4 regions of the Kineococcus halophytocola genome follow, and region 3 is predicted to be linked to each of the others. Evidence: riboswitches for the same ligand, from Rfam matches in the RefSeq annotation. Region 3 holds a riboswitch; each other region holds the start of a gene.
What was found. A riboswitch is a leader RNA that binds a small molecule or an ion and turns the genes downstream of it on or off. The one in region 3 is predicted to bind S-adenosylmethionine.
Positions count from the first base shown of each region.

Region 1: linked by a shared signal. The riboswitch ahead of AB2L27_RS19185 (O-acetylhomoserine aminocarboxypropyltransferase/cysteine synthase family protein) and the one ahead of AB2L27_RS09965 (MFS transporter) in region 3 are both predicted to bind S-adenosylmethionine.
Region 2: linked by a shared signal. The riboswitch ahead of AB2L27_RS11015 (aminotransferase class V-fold PLP-dependent enzyme) and the one ahead of AB2L27_RS09965 (MFS transporter) in region 3 are both predicted to bind S-adenosylmethionine.
Region 4: linked by a shared signal. The riboswitch ahead of AB2L27_RS11000 (ABC transporter substrate-binding protein) and the one ahead of AB2L27_RS09965 (MFS transporter) in region 3 are both predicted to bind S-adenosylmethionine.

Region 1 covers NZ_JBGFTU010000032.1:9,791-13,651, reverse strand. The annotation lists gene AB2L27_RS19200 (LLM class F420-dependent oxidoreductase) at 1-48, shown strand, start outside; gene AB2L27_RS19195 (hypothetical protein) at 50-244, opposite strand; gene AB2L27_RS19190 (NtaA/DmoA family FMN-dependent monooxygenase) at 245-1,357, opposite strand; SAM riboswitch class I at 1,425-1,531, shown strand; gene AB2L27_RS19185 (O-acetylhomoserine aminocarboxypropyltransferase/cysteine synthase family protein) at 1,643-2,953, shown strand; gene AB2L27_RS19180 (LLM class flavin-dependent oxidoreductase) at 2,953-3,861, shown strand, end outside.
Region 2 covers NZ_JBGFTU010000011.1:33,584-37,444, forward strand. The annotation lists gene metE (5-methyltetrahydropteroyltriglutamate--homocysteine S-methyltransferase) at 1-593, opposite strand, end outside; gene AB2L27_RS11010 (methylenetetrahydrofolate reductase) at 590-1,534, opposite strand; SAM riboswitch class I at 1,593-1,684, opposite strand; SAM riboswitch class IV at 1,823-1,936, shown strand; gene AB2L27_RS11015 (aminotransferase class V-fold PLP-dependent enzyme) at 1,988-3,346, shown strand; gene AB2L27_RS11020 (hypothetical protein) at 3,365-3,574, opposite strand; gene AB2L27_RS11025 (LLM class flavin-dependent oxidoreductase) at 3,753-3,861, shown strand, end outside.
Region 3 covers NZ_JBGFTU010000009.1:162,651-166,511, forward strand. The annotation lists gene AB2L27_RS09955 (methyl-accepting chemotaxis protein) at 1-1,202, shown strand, start outside; gene AB2L27_RS09960 (hypothetical protein) at 1,268-1,831, shown strand; SAM riboswitch class IV at 1,988-2,099, shown strand; gene AB2L27_RS09965 (MFS transporter) at 2,154-3,512, shown strand; gene AB2L27_RS09970 (NAD-dependent epimerase/dehydratase family protein) at 3,589-3,861, opposite strand, start outside.
Region 4 covers NZ_JBGFTU010000011.1:29,409-33,269, forward strand. The annotation lists gene AB2L27_RS10995 (ABC transporter permease) at 1-445, opposite strand, end outside; gene AB2L27_RS11000 (ABC transporter substrate-binding protein) at 442-2,037, opposite strand; SAM riboswitch class I at 2,205-2,297, opposite strand; gene metE (5-methyltetrahydropteroyltriglutamate--homocysteine S-methyltransferase) at 2,420-3,861, opposite strand, start outside.

The sequences.
Region 1 (3,861 bases), on a different contig from region 3:
CGGTTCGGTGAGCAGGTCGTCCCGCGGCTGGCCGAGCTCGGCGCCTGAGTCAGGCCCAGCGGCTGCGGGGGACCGGCAGGCCCAGGTTGCCCCGCAGCGTCGCCGACCGCAGTTCCGGGGCCAGCACACCGCGGCGCACGAGCAGCGGCACGACCTGCTCGGCGAACTCCTCAACCCCCTGCGGTACGGAGGAGAAGGCGAGCGTGAACCCGTCCGCCGCACCGGAGGTGAACCGCTGGGTCATTCAGTCGGCCACCTCCTCGGGGGTCCCCGGCAGGAACCGCCGTCGCAGCATGACGCGGTACAGCTCGCGCAGCGTGAACCGGTCGCGGTCCACCAGCTTCCGGATCCCCTCGTACACGGTCTGGACCTGGTTCGAGCCGCCCGCGAAGTCGAACCGGAACTCCTCGTCGAGCGGTCGGTCGGACAGGTCCACGCCGAGGTGGTGCGACAGCCAGTCCAGGCTCAGCCGGTCCGGGGTCAGGGCCTCGATCTCGTCCACCCGTTCACGCGCCTGCGCGGTCGTGGCGCCGAGGACGGGGGAGAGGGCCGGCAGGACCAGCAGGTCGGACCGCGCGCGGCCGGCCGCGACGGCGCGGGACTTGTAGTCCTCGTACAGACGTTGCGCGCCGGGCAGCGGGGCCGACCCGGGGACGAAGACCGCCTCGGCGTGCCGTCCCGCCAGCCGTCGGCCGTCCTCGGAGGACCCGGCCTGGAACAGCACGGGCCGCCCCTGGGGTGGCCGGGGCAGGTTCAGGGGACCACGCACGCGGAAGAACTCGCCCTCGTGGTCGAGCACGTGCATCCCGGCCGGGTCGGCGTACCGGCCGCTCGCCACGTCCGGGGCCACGGCCCCGTCGTCCCAGCTGTCCCACAACCCGTGGACGACCTCGACGAACTCCGCGCCGCGGCGGTACCGGGCCGCGTGGTCGAGGTTGCGGTCCAGGCCGAAGTTGCGCGCCTCCTCGTCGCTCGCGGACGTCACGAGGTTCCAGCCCGCGCGGCCGGAGCTGAGGAAGTCCAGGGACCCGACCTGGCGAGCGGTGTGGAACGGCTCGTTGTACGTGGTGGAGACCGTCGCGACGAGACCGATCCGTTCGGTGCACCGCGTCAGCGCGCCGAGCAGTCCGAAGGGCTCTGGGCGCAGGTTCGCGACGTGCTCGACCCCCGACGGGAACCGGTCCCACACGTAGAGCTCGTCGGCGTAGAAGACCGCGGCGAACCCGGCCCGCTCCGCGGTCCGGGCGAAGTCCTCGTAGTAGCCGACCGAGAGGTAGTCGGCGGGCCGGCCGCCCGGCAGCCGCCAGCTCGTGAGGTGCTCGCCGCCGGGGTAGAAGAGCATCGCCGTGAGGATCACGCCGCCGCACGCTACCCCGATCGTGTGAAGCGCTTGACAGCCCGGGCCGCGGTGCTCTCCACTGGAGGGGCCATCCAGAGCGGCCGAGAGACCTGGCTCGTCGACGCCGCAGCAACCGCCCCGCCGGGGTCGGTGCTCCCGCCAGGACCGATGGGAGAGGACCACCGATGGAGCACGCACCGCTGACGCGGCGTCTCGTGATCGACCTGCTGCGCAGCGCCGGGATGACCTGTCGGGCCTGACCGCCCCGACACCTCACCCGTCCTGCCCCCGGAAGGCCCTGCGATGCCGCACGTCCCCAGCACCCCCCTGTCCTTCGCCACCCGGCAGGTCCACGCCGGCACCGAACCCGATCCCGTCACGGGCGCCCGCGTCACCCCCGTCCACCTGACGGCAGGGTTCGTCTTCGACGACTTCGAGCAGGCCCGGGCCCGCTTCGCCGGGGAGGACGACGGGTTCGTCTACACCCGCATGGGCAACCCGACGACGGCCGCCGTCGAACGACGGCTCGCCGCCCTCGAGGGTGGGACGGACGCCCTGCTGCTCGGCACGGGGCAGGCCGCCCTCACGGTCGCCCTGCTCGGGGTCCTCGGGGCGGGGGACCACCTCGTGGCCGCCGCGGACCTCTACGAGGGGTCGCGCGGGTTGTTCCTGGAGAACTTCGCCCGGCTCGGGATCACCGTCGACTTCGCGGCCGGTCCCGAGGACTGGGAGCGGCTGGTGCGTCCCACGACGCGCGCGTTCTTCGCCGAGTCGATCGCCAACCCCAAGAACACGGTCCTCGACGTCCCGGCCGTCGCCGCCGTGGCCCACCGCCACGGCGTCCCGCTCGTCGTGGACAACACCTTCGCCACGCCGTACCTGCTGCGCCCGCTCGAGCACGGGGCCGACGTCGTCGTGCACTCCGCCAGCAAGTTCCTCGCCGGTCACGGCGCCGCCCTGGGGGGCGTGGTCGTCACGGGGGAGGGGTTCGACTGGTCGGGGTTCGAGCACCTCACCGCCCCGGTCGGCGTCCTCGGCGGGGTGAGCTGGGTCGACCGGTACGGGCCGCGGCGGGCCTACGTCGAGCACACCCGCGGTGTCGTCGCGTCCCGCCTGGGACCGGCCATCTCGCCGTTCAACGCGTTCCTCGTCCAGCAGGGCCTGGAGACGCTCTCGCTGCGGGTGGCCCGCCAGAGCGCCACGGCCGAACTCCTGGCCCGCTGGCTGCTGGAGCGTCCCGAGGTCGTGTCCGTCGACCACGCGGCCCTGCCCGACCACCCGTCCCACGCCGTCGCGCAGCGTCTGCTGCCGCTCGGCACCGGGGCGGTCCTGTCCGTCACGCTCGCCGGCGGACGGACTGCAGCACAACGGTTCGTGGACGCCGTGCAGCTGTTCACGCGGATGACCCACGTGGGGGACGTATGCTCGCTCGTCATCCACCCGGCCAGCACCACGCACGCGCACCGCACCGAGGCCGAACGGCTCGAGACGGGGATCTGGCCCGGGCTGCTGCGCCTGTCGATCGGCCTGGAGGAACCCGCCGACCTCCTCGCCGACCTCGAACTGGCCCTGGCCGCCACGCGCGAGCCCGCCCTGGTGGAGGTGGGGTCCTGATGGGCCGGCTGCAGCACTTCGGGTACTTCTTCTCCCGGGGCTTCGGCCCGCAGGGCTGGGGCCGGGACTACCAGGCGTGGAACGACGACTGGACGCGCCCGGACCTGTACGCCCACGCCGTCCGCGACCTCGAACGCGCCGGGTTCGACCTCGTCGTGGTCGAAGATGCCGTCTCGCTGGGGAACCCGGCCACGCTCGACCTGCGGGTGCGCGCGGCGTACGGCGGCCCGAAGCACGACCCGCTCCTGCTCGCGCCGTACCTGTTCGCCGCGACCACCCACCTCGGGGTCGTCCCCACGGTCAACGCCGGGATCACCCCGCCCTACCTCGCCGCGCGGCAGGCCGCCACGCTGCAGCACCTCTCGGGCGACCGGTTCGGGCTGAACCTCGTCACCGACGTGGGCAGTGCCCGGCACGTCGGGCGCGAACCCGTCGCCCACGACCTCGCGTACGACCGGGCGGAGGAGTGGATCGACGTCGTCCGCCGGTTGTGGCACAGCTGGGACGACGGCGCCCTCGTCGCCGACCCCGTCACGGGGCGGTTCGCCGACGGGTCGCGCATCGACGCCTTCCAGCACCGCGGCGAGCACTTCGCCCTCGACGGTCCCCTCAACGCGCTGCCCTTCGCCGGCGGAGAACCCGTGCTGGTCTCCCCCGGGGGTTCGCCGCGCGGGCTGGCTTTCGCAGGAACGCGCTCGGACGTCCAGCTCGCCCTCGCCCCCCTCGACGTCGCGCAGGTTCGCGCCTACCGCTCCCAGGTCCTGGACGCCGCCGCGGCGGCAGGGCGCAAGGCCGACGACCTCCGGGTGCTGTTCGTCGTCAAACCCGAGCTGGTGAGCAGCCGGGAGGAGGCCGACCGGGTCGTCGCGGCGTCCCGCACGCCGTCGGAGGCGGTGCTGCGTGAGGTG
Region 2 (3,861 bases), on a different contig from region 3:
AGGCGCGCCAGCGGGGAGAAGCCCTCCGGGCTGTCGGCGGATGCCTTGGCCAGCAGCAGGAACGTCACCGGACCGACGACGACGGGGCGGGTGAGGAAACCGTCGGCCAGCGCCTCGGAGAACTCCCGGACGCCGCGGTCGTCGGCGAACCGGAACGTGGTGCCGGGCCCGATCTCGGGGACGAGGTAGTGGTAGTTCGTGTCGAACCACTTCGTCATCTCCAGCGGCGCCAGCGCCCCCCGGCCGCGGGCGATCGTCGAGTAGGCCTCGAGGTCCACCCGGCCGTCGGCCCCCACGAGGTCCGCGAAGCGCTCCGGCACCGCCCCCACGGCGACGGCGGTGTCGAGCACCTGGTCGTAGGCGGAGAACGAGGACGGGATCGACGCGTCGTGGGCGGGCAGCCCCAGGGCGTTGAGGCGGCGGACCGTGGCGGCCCGGACGGCGGCGAGCGCCGTCTCGGTCGCGGTGACGTCGGTGCGCCCGGCCCACAGCGCCTCGAGGGCCTTCTTGGTCTCGCGGTCGGGACCGATCCGGGGGTAGCCGAGGATCGTCGCGGTCCACGCCGGGTCGTCGTCCGTCGGGTTCTGGCTCATCGGGTGACTCCTCCTGCCGCGCGGGCGCGGCGTTCGGTGGGGCGGGTCAGGTCGAGGTGGTCGAGCAGGTCCAGGACGGGCTCGACCGCGTTGAAGGTGTAGAGGTGCAGGCCGGGTGCCCCGGCGTCCAGCAGGTCGCGGGCCAGGCCCGAGGAGAAGGCGGTGGCCGCGCGGCGACGGTCGCGGACGTCGCCGGTGCCCAGGGCCGCGAGCAGCGCCCGCGGGACGGGGACGCCGGTGAGTTCGCCGATCCGCGCCAGCCGGCGGGCCTCGTGGGTCACGGCGAGCCCGGGCAGCAGGGGCATCGTGACGCCCGCGGCGCGGGCGCGGGCCACGAAACCGGCGTACTCCCGGGCGGACCAGCCGACCTGGCAGACGGCGAACCGTGCCCCGGCGTCCTGCTTGGCGCGCAGGACGGCGAGCTCGTGCTCGTCGCGGTCCCGGGGGAACGCGGCGACGGCGAGGCTGAGCGGGGGGACGTCGACGGGGAGACGCCCGCCCCGCAGCGCGAGGCGACGCCGGTCGGCCACCTGCAGGAGTTCGACGAGGTCGCGGGCCGTCGGAACCCCGTCGGGGTGGGGGGAGAACTCCCCCGCCCCGGCCGGCGGGTCCCCGCGCAGGGCGAGGACGTTGCGGACCCCCGCGTCGAAGAACTCGCACGCCAGGTCGACGACCTCGCGGCGCGAGGAGCCCACGCACGTCAGGTGCGCCATGGCCGGGACCGCCGTGGAACTCAGGACGTGGGCCAGCAGGTCCCGGCTCGGGCCCCGCGTGACCCCGGCCGCCCCGAACGTCACCGACACGAAGTCCGGGCTGGTGCCCAGCAGGTCGGACAGCCTGCGCCACAGCGCATCACGGCCGTCCGGAGTCCTCGGCGGGAAGAGTTCGAAACTGAGCGTCGGCCGCCCCGCCGCGCCGGCGACGAGGGGGGCGAGCGTCATCGTGCGGGTCCTGCGCCGGGAGGCGGGCAGGGTTCGACATCGGTGTTGCGCATCACGTGCTCCATCGGCCTGGCGTTAGCACCCTCGCCCGGGCTCGGGGGGTTGCTGCGGCGTCGTCGAGCCAGGACTCTCAGCCGCTCTGGATGGTGTTCCCCGACCATAGGGTGCTCCGGCTGCCCTCCACAAGTGGTCCCGGGCCGGTCACCCGGGCGGCGCACGGGGGGTTTCAGCCGCGCCGCCGACGTGCCGATGTTGATCCGGCCGCCACCTCGTGGCAGGCTCCTCCCAGGTCATGAGCGCCAGCGACAAGCCCCGGCTCGCTGGCCGGCAACCCTCCTCCGCGGTGGGGTGCCCCGGGTGACGACCTGGCCGGTTCCGTGGTGGAGCCGGCAAGCGCGGACCTCGCCGGGGTGCCCCGGCCCCCGGTGGGGTCCCCTCCCCCAGGAGTTCCGCGTGAGCACCAGCACCCTCTCCCCCGCCCGTCCCCCCTGCCCGGTCCCGTCCGGCCACGCGGTCGGTGCGCTGCTGCCCGTCGTCGGCGCCGACACGGTGGTCCCCCTGGCCACCGGCGGCACGACGACCTACGTGAACCTCGACAACGCGGCGAGCACCCCCGCCCTGCGCGCCGTCGCCGACCGGGTCGCGCAGGTGCTGCCGCACTACGCGAGCGTCCACCGGGGTGCCGGGTACCTCTCCCGCGTCAGCACGGCCCTGTTCGAGCAGGCCCGCGGGGAGGTCGGCCGGTTCGCGGGGGCCCGGCCCGAGGACCTGGTCGTCTTCACGCGCAGCACGACCGACGCCCTGGACCTGCTCGCACGGGCCGTGCCCCCGGGGGCCCGCGTGCTCGTGGCCGACGTCGAGCACCACGCGAACCTGCTGCCCTGGCAGCGGTCGGCGCGGACCACGGTCGTGCGCGGCGGCGCCGACGCGGAGGAGACGACCGCGCTGCTGGAGGCCGAGCTGGCCGCCGGCCGCTACGGCCTGCTCGCCGTCGCCGGGGCGTCGAACGTCACGGGCGAGGTGCTGCCGCTGCGGCGGCTGGCCCGCGCCGCCCACGACGCCGGGGCACGCATCGCGGTGGACGGCGCCCAGCTCCTGCCGCACCGGCGGGTGGACGTCGGCCGGGACGGGATCGACTACCTGGCCCTGTCCGGGCACAAGCTCTACGCCCCGTTCGGCAGCGGCGCGCTCGTCGGCCGCCGCGACTGGCTGGACGCGGCCGATCCGTACCTGGCCGGTGGCGGTGCCACGCTGGACGTGCGCCACGACGGCGTGCGGTGGGCGACGGGTCCCGACCGGCACGAGGCGGGCTCCCCCAACGTCGTCGGCGCGGTGGCGCTGGCGCAGGCCTGCCTGACGCTGGGGGCGTTGCCGCCCGGCGCGCTGGAGGCGCACGAGGCGGCGCTGCGAGCCCGCCTCGTCGACGGGCTGGAGGCGCTGCCCGGGGTGCAGGTCGTCCGGCCGCACCCGCAGGACGCCGTCGGGGTCGTGACCCTCACCGTGCCCGGCCGGTCCGTGTCCGAGGTCGCGGCCTACCTGTCCGCCGAGCACGGCACCGGGGTGCGGGACGGCCGCTTCTGCGCGCACCGCTTCGCGGACGCCCTGGGCCTGGCCGAGGGGGGCCTGCGCGTCTCGACGGGCGTCGGCACGTCGTCCGCCGACGTGGACCGGCTGCTGCGGGCGCTGCGGCAGTTCCTCACGACCGGCCCGGCCCTGCGGTACGGCGTCGTCGACGGGTGCTGGGGGCCGCTGTCGGACCCCCGCCCGGCCCCGGCGGCCTACCTCGCCGCCGACGCACCCGCGTCCCGGTGAGTTCCGCGGGCGTCGCGGTCAGGCCAGCGGCCCGCTGCTCGGGCGCGGGCCGTCCCCCGTGCGGGGGGCCTCCTGCGCGAGCAGCGCGTGCAGCTCGGACTCGAACTCGGCCCAGCTCAGCTCACCGGGACCGGGTCCGAGGTCGTGACCGTCGTCGCGGACGAGGTCCGCGGGTGCCCACGGGAACCCCCACTGGCCGTGCCCGGCCAGCGTGAGACCCTGCACCACGATCGAGCCCAGACTGGTTGCGGCAGCGCACCATCGCGCCCACTGTCGTCGCAGCACCTCACACCTCCGCTCTCGGGTGCCTCACTGTCGCACACGTCCGGCACCCCCGGCAGGCCCCTCGCCACCCCCTCCCCCGACGTCCGAGCCGCACCCCCCGCACACCACCCCGGGAGACCCCGTGACCACCCCCCTGCACCTGTTCCTCGACGTCGACGGGGGCGGCTGGCACCCCGCCGCCTGGCGCCGCTCCCGCAGCACGCCCGACGACGTGCTCTCGCCCGCGCGGC
Region 3 (3,861 bases):
TGCGCGCCCAGCTCGTCGAGCACGCGATGGCGGGTGACCTGGCGAGCTTCTCGGCCTACCGCGAGGCCACGGTCTCGCCGGCGGCCGCCCAGGTCATGGACGCCACCACCGCCCTGCTGACGACGGAGAACGCCGCGGCCGACGAGCTGGCCGCGACCGGGTCCGCGGCCTACCGCTCCTCGGTCCTCGTCCTGGTCCTCGTGGGGGTGGTCAGCGTCGCCGTCGCCGCCCTGGCGACCGTGGTGATCACCCGCTCGATCTCCCGCCCGCTGAGCCTGACGCTGCACGTCGTGGAGGGGCTGGCCGACGGCCGCCTCGACCAGCGCGTCGACTACTCCGCCCGGGACGAGATGGGGCAGCTCGCCGCGGCCCTGAACACCTCCACCGGCAAGCTGGCCGAGGTCGTGCGCGAGGTCGCGCGCAACGCCGCGGACCTGTCCGGTTCCTCCCGGCAGCTCACCTCCGTCGCCGACGTCCTGTCCGCCGGGGCGGCCGAGTCCGCCTCGCAGTCGCAGGTCGTCTCCGCGGCGACCGAGGAGATCAGCGCGAACATCGGGACCGTCGCCGCCGCGGGGGAGGAGATGACCTCGGCCATCCGCGAGATCGCCACCTCCACCGCCACCGCGTCCCAGACCGCCGCCACCGCGGTGACCGCCGCCCAGGACGCCGAGGCGACGATCACCCGCCTGGGCGCCTCCAGCCGCGAGATCGGCGACGTCGTCAAGCTCATCACCTCCATCGCCGAGCAGACGAACCTGCTCGCGCTCAACGCCACCATCGAGGCCGCCCGCGCCGGCGACGCCGGCAAGGGGTTCGCCGTCGTGGCCGGGGAGGTCAAGGAACTGGCCCAGCAGACCGCCCGGGCGACCGAGGAGATCGTCACGAAGGTGAACGCCACCCAGGCCGACGCGGGGGCGGCGACCGGGGTCATCGCCCAGATCGCCGACGTCATCGCCCAGATCGACGGGTTGCAGGCCACCATCGCCGCCGCGGTGGAGGAGCAGTCGGCCACCACGAGCGAGATGGTCCGCAACGTCACCGAGGTCTCCACCGGCTCCCAGGAGATCGCGGCGAACATCACCGGCATCGCCCACGCCGCCGGGCGGACCACCGACAGCGCCTCGCAGACGGCCGCCACGGCCGAGGAGGTCGCGCGGGCGGCGGGCCGGCTCAACGACCTCGTCGCCGGGTTCCGCGTCTGAGGTCCGCTCCGCCGCCCGGGTGAGGACCCCTCCGCCCGGGCGGCCGGGGCGCCGAAGCCCTTCGTGTGAACCACCGGACGACCACCCTCGCCGCCACCCTCGCCGCGACCTTCGCCCTGGCCGCCGCGGTCGCGCTGCCCACCGCGGGCAGCGCGTCCGCGGCCCGCCCCGCCGGTCCCGGGCCGACCGCGACCGCCACGGTCGCACCCACCGGTGCACCCACGGCCGCACCCACCGGCACCGCCACCGCGCGCCCGAGGACCGACCCCACCGCCCGTCCCACGCTCACCCGCCGGGTGCGCGCGCCGAAACTCGTCCTCACCGGGACCCTCGCGGCCGTCGACCCCGCGGCCGGCCGCCTCACCGTCGCGGTCCGCGGCGGCCGGGACAAGTCGCTGCGGGGCCAGGACGTCGTCGTGGCCCTGACCCCCTCGACGGTCTTGCGTCAGGACGGCGCCGTCGTGGTGGCGGGCGACCTCCGCGTCGGCGGCCACGTCAGCGTCCAGGTCACCCGCGCCGCCGACTCCTCGTTCACGGCGACCCGGGTCAGCGTCGAGAGCGGCGAGGACGCCCCGACGAGTTCCCCCACGAGTTCTCCCACCAGTTCCCCCGCGGTCGCCCGCCGCTGACGACAGATCGTCTGCGGGACAGCGCTTCCCACCCCGGCCGTGGTCCTCTCGTCGCGGCCGGGGAACGGGCGGTGGAACCCCGCCGACGGGTGCGGCGGGGTTTGCGGTACCGAGGATCCGTTGACACGGGAAACACCCCTGGCTAAGTTCAGTGCCGGTCACGAGTTCCAGCGCGAAGCCCCGGCTCGCTGGACGGCAACCCTCCTCGTCGTGGGGTGCCCCGGGTGACGACCTGACCTGGTGCTCGACGCACGGGTAAGGACGACCTCCGGGGGTCCTGCGCGACGTCGACGCCGTGTGGACCGCGACCTGAGGACACGCCATGGCTGCTCGACTCGACCACTCGCGCTGGAAACCCGCGCACACCCGCATCGCGACCGCCCTCGGCATCGGCTGGATGCTCGACGCCTTCGAGGTGCAGATCATCGGATCGGTCATCCCGGGGATCCAGGCCGAGTTCGGCCTGGGGGCCGCGCAGGCCGTCGTCATCAACGTCGTGTGGTTCCTCGGCATCGCCCTGGGGGCGCTGGGGTTCGGCTGGCTGGCGGACGAGGTCGGACGCAAGCGGCTGTTCGTCGTGACGCTGCTCGTCTACTCCCTGGCCGCGGTGGCCAGTTCCGCGGCCCCCAGCTACGAGTTCTTCATGGTCTTCCGGTTCATCACCGCCCTCGGGGTCGGCGGTGAGTACTCCGCCATCACCTCCGCCATCTCGGAGTTCACCCCGGCCAGGAACCGCGGCCGGAGCAACGGCCTGGTCATGACCTTCTGGGCGCTGGGCGGGATCCTCTCCTCGCTGGTCTCCATCCTCGTCATCTCGGCCTTCGGGCTGAGCTGGCGCTACACCCTGCTGTTCGGGGTGGTCAGCGCGGCCTACGGGCTGCTCGCCCGGCGACTGGTCCCCGAATCACCGCGCTGGCTGGCCTCCCGGGGCCGCCTGGAGGAGGCGGACGCGGTGGTCGAGGAGATCACCGGCGAGGCGAGCCCGCAGGGGTACGTCCTGCCGCCGTCACCGGTGCGGGGCGGCGGCGCGCTGGGTGAGCTGTGGACCCACCACCGGGGCAAGCTGTTCTTCGGGATGGCCCTCGACTTCTCCGAGGCCGCCGGCTACTACGGGTTGTTCACGGCGATGAGCGTGTTCGTCTTCTCCTCGGCCTCCGGAGCCGTCCCCATCTCCGACGCAGCCCTGCCCTGGTACTTCCTCGTCGCCAACGTCGGGGCGCTGGCGGGCGGGGTCCTCATCGCCTGGTCGCTCGACCTCCTCGGGCGCCGGCCCTCCGTCGTCGCCGCCTACGCGGGAGCCTCCCTCAGCATGCTGGGGTGCGCGGCGGCGGCGTCGACGGGTTCCCGGCCGCTGGTGCTCGTGGCCTTCACGGTCGCGGCGTTCTTCGCGACCTGCGCCTGGGTGTCGGCCTACCCGACGTTCTCCGAGCAGTTCCCCACCCACCTGCGGGCGACCGGGGTCGGAGCCTCGGTGGGCGTCGGGCGCATGGGCGCCGTCGTGGGCCAGGTGCTCCTGGCGGAGGTCGCCGTCGCGTTCTCCGTGACGTCGATGTTCGTCCTGCTCGCCGCGTTCTGGCTGATCGGCGCGGCGGCCGGCGGCGTCTGGTGGGTCCACGGGAACGAGGCGCGGGGGAAGACCCTCGGTGAGCTCGAACTGGCTCCGGTGCCGGTCCGGTCCTGAGTCCTCGCCGGTACGGCACCGCCCGGGCCCGGGAGTTCCCGGGCCCGGGGGTGGTTCCCGGTCCGGGCCGCGGCCCTCACGCGCGCGGCAGCAACCCCATCGCCTCCACGGCCGCCCGCACGGCCTCCAGCGACGTCCCCGGCGCGTAGCCCAGGAGGTCCCGCGCCTTCTGCGTGCTCGCGGAGTGGCTGCGGGACAGGTGGTCCCAGCTCGCCTCGGCGTGCTCGCCGGCGGCGGCGCGGAACTCCGCCCACGTCACCGACCGCAGGTTCGCCTCCTTGCCCCACCACGCCGCGGCCGCCCGGGCGAAACCCCGGACGGTGAGGGCGCGGTCGGAGACGGCGTGGAA
Region 4 (3,861 bases), on a different contig from region 3:
GCGAGACCCCCAGCGGGGGCAGGGCCTGCAGCGTCGTGCGCAGCCAGGCCCGCCGGACCGCGGTGGCGGCCAGGGCGGTCCCCACCCCGAGGAGGAGGGCGAGGGCGGACGCCGCCGCCGCGAGGGCGAGCGTCTGCGGCACCGCGTCGCCGATGAGCGTCGTCACGGGGGCACCGTTCTGGATGGAGGTCCCGAGGTCGAGGTGCAGCGTCCGCCACAACGCGTGGGCGTACTGCTCGGGCAGCGGGTCGTCGAGGCCGTGCTCGGCCCGCAGCGCCGCGACCTGCGCGGGGTCGGCGGTCGACTGCTCACCGCCCTGGCCCCCGGCGAGCATGATCGAGACCGGGTCGCTGGGCAGCAGGTAGAGGATGACGAACGTCACCGTGAACGCGGCCCACAGCACGAGCACGGCCTGCCCCAGCCGCCGCAGGACGTACCCGGTCACGACTGCTTCCAGGCGTCGTGGATCCACAGCCGGGAGGACCCCTCGAACTGCAGGTCGTGGACGTCGTCGGACGCCGCGATGACCGTCGACAGTTCGATGAGCGGGATGGAGTGCGCCTCCTGCACCAGCAGCTGCGAGGCCCGGGCCACGAGCTGCGCGCGCTGCGTCGCGTCGGTCGTCGACGACTGCTCCGCGAGGAGGTCGTCGACCGCGCCGCGGGGCCGCTGGTTCACGTTCCGCGTGTCGGTCGAGAAGATGGTGCGCAGGACGTCCGGGTCGGACCGGGTGAGGTTGTAGAACAGGACGTCGTAGTCGCCGGAACTCTGCTGGGCCGCGGTGTCGGCCGTCGTCCCCTGCTTGAGCTGCAGGTCGATCCCGGCCTCGCGGACCTGCTGCTGCACGAGCTCCAGGACGGCGGACGTGGGCTGCCAGAACAGGACGGTGAACGTGAGCCTGCGCCCCGCCTTCTCGCGGATCCCGTCTGCACCCCTGGTCCACCCGGCCGCGTCGAGCAGGCGGTTCGCCCCGGCGAGGTCCCGGGCGAGGTCCGCCGCGTCGTCCGGGGCGCCGGGCGTGGACACCGACAGGGCCGACGTCACCGCCTCGTCCCCGGGGTTGAGGAGGCTGGCGAGCTGTTCGCGGTCGATCGCCTTCGACAGGGCCTGCCGGACCCGTACGTCGTCGAAGGGGGCCCGCGACTCGTTGGGGAAGAAGTTGTACGGGATCCCGGGGTTCGCCCGCCGCTGGGTCCAGAACCCGTTGCCGTCGAACTGGGGCAGGTCCTGGGAGGCGATGCCGGTGGTGGCGTCGATCTGGTGCGAGCGCAGGGAACCGGTGCGCACGCCCGCCTCGGGGACCACCCGGTAGGTGATGGTGTCGAGGTAGGCCTCTCCGGCGTGCTTCGCCCCGGTCGGCGCCCAGTCGTACCCGGTGCGGCGCTCCAGCACGGTCTGGTCGTCCTTGACGTAGCTGCCGACGACGAAGGGTCCAGAACCCACGAGAGTGGCTCCGGTGCAACGGGTCGCGGGGTCGGCCGTGGCGGTCGGGACGGACAGCAGCCCCAGGCTCATGGTCGACGTGGCCTGCAGGAACTGGGCACTGGGACGGGAGAACGTGACGACGGCCGTCTGCGCGTCCGGCGTCTGCGTCCCGGTGTACCCCTGGAGGTAGGTGGACCCGAGCGACGCCTTCGCCCCGAGGGCCACGATCCCGTCGAGGTTCGCCTTCACGGCCGCCGCGTCGACCGGGGTGCCGTCGGAGAACGTCACCCCCGGCCGGAGGTGGAACGTGAACGTCGTCGCGTCCGGGCTCACCTCCCAGCGCTGCGCGAGCCACGGCTGGATCCGACCGTCGAGGTCCTGGACGGTGAGGGAGTCCACGAGCTGGCGGCCGATGTTCAGCGCGTCGTTGTTCCCGACCTGTTGTGGGTCGATGCAGCCGGAGTCGACCGAGATGGCGACGTCGAGGTTGCCGCCGCGGACGGGGGTCGCGTCGGCGGCGCCCCCGGCGTTGCTGGCGCCCCCGCCGCAGGCGGTGAGGGTGGCCAGGGCGGCGACCAGGACGGCGGCAGACCGGGACGTGCTGCTGCGCAAGGGGTCTCCTGAGGAGTGTGTGGAACGCACCGGTGGGACGGCCGGCGCGAGGGCCGGCGAAGGGCCGGCGAGGGGGGACGGGTCAGCGACAGCCGGTCGCGCCCGTGCGGCAGAGGTCCACGACGCGCCGGAGGATGGCGACGTGCGACGTCCGTTCCACCTGAACCCCTCCATCGTTCCTGGCGGAAGCACCCGCGCCCGTGTCCGGGGGGTTGCTGCGGCGTCGCGGAGCCAGGTCTCTCAGCCGCTCTGGATGGTCGTACCGGGAACTGTACGGGGAACCGTGCCGGAACTCAACCACCGGCGGCGCAGCGGGTCCCGGGACGACGAAACCCCTCCGTCCGGCCCGGGCCGGACGGAGGGGTTCTGCGGGCTGGACGGGCTACCCGACGACGGGGACGCCCGCCGGCAGTTCGGCCCGCACGGTGCGGGCCGCCTCGACGAGGTTCCGCAGGGACTCGGTCGTCTCGGCGTACCCGCGCGTCTTGAGGCCGCAGTCGGGGTTCACCCACACCTGCCGCGCCGGGACCGACGCGACGGCCGACCGCAGCAGGCCGACGATCTCCTCGACGGACGGGACGCGCGGGGAGTGGATGTCGTAGACGCCGGGACCGATGCCTCGGGCGAAACCCGCCCGTGCGATGTCCTCGAGCACCTCCATCCGCGACCGCGCGGCCTCGATGCTGGTGACGTCGGCGTCGAGGCCGTTGATGGCGTCGATGACCTCACCGAACTCGGAGTAGCACAGGTGGGTGTGCACCTGCGTCGCATCCGCGGCGCCCGCGGTGGCCAGCCGGAAGGACGCGACGGACCAGGCGAGGTAGGCGGGCTGGTCGGCCGCCGCGAGCGGCAGCAGTTCCCGCAGCGCGGGCTCGTCCACCTGGACGATCCCGATGCCGGCCGCCTCCAGGTCGGCGACCTCGTCCCGCAGCGCGAGCGCCACCTGGCTCGCGGTGTCCCCCAGCGGCTGGTCGTCGCGGACGAACGACCACGCCAGGATCGTCACCGGCCCGGTGAGCATCCCCTTGACGGGTTTCGCCGTGCGGCTCGCGGTGTACGTGCTCCACGGCACCGTGATGGGTGCCGGCCGGGCGACGTCGCCCCACAGGATCGGCGGGCGGACCCCGCGCGAGCCGTAGGACTGGACCCAGCCGTGCTCGGTGACCGCGAACCCGTCGAGCTGCTCGGCGAAGTACTGGACCATGTCGTTCCGCTCGGGTTCACCGTGGACGACGACGTCGAGGCCCAGGTCCTCCTGCAGTCGCACGACCCGGTCGATCTCGGAGCGCAGGAACTCCTCGTAGGCGTCGTGCGCGACCTCGCCGCGGCTCCAGGCCGCCCGCGCCCTGCGGATCTCGGGTGTCTGCGGGAAGGAGCCGATGGTCGTCGTCGGCAGGAGCGGCAGGCCGAGGACCTCCTCCTGCGCCGCCCGGCGGACGGCGTAGTCGCTGCGGCTGAACGCGTCCGGCCCGAGCGCGGCGAGCCGCTCCCGCACCTGCGGCCGCACGACACCGGGCGCGCCGAGGCGGTCGGCGCGGGCCGCGGCCGACGCCGCCAGCCCGTCGGCGACCCCCGGTGCGGTGGGGTCGGCGAGCGCACGGCCCAGCAGGACCACCTCGGCGACCTTCTGGTCGGCGAACGCCAGCCAGCTGCGCAGCCGTTCCGGCAGCGCCGTCTCGCGCGTCACGTCGTGGGGGACGTGCAGCAGCGACGTCGAGGTCCCCGGCACGACGTGCGCGGCGGTCGCCCGCAGGGAGCGCAGGGTCGTCAGCGCCTGCTCGAGGTCACCCCGCCAGATGTTGTGCCCGTCGACGACCCCGCCCA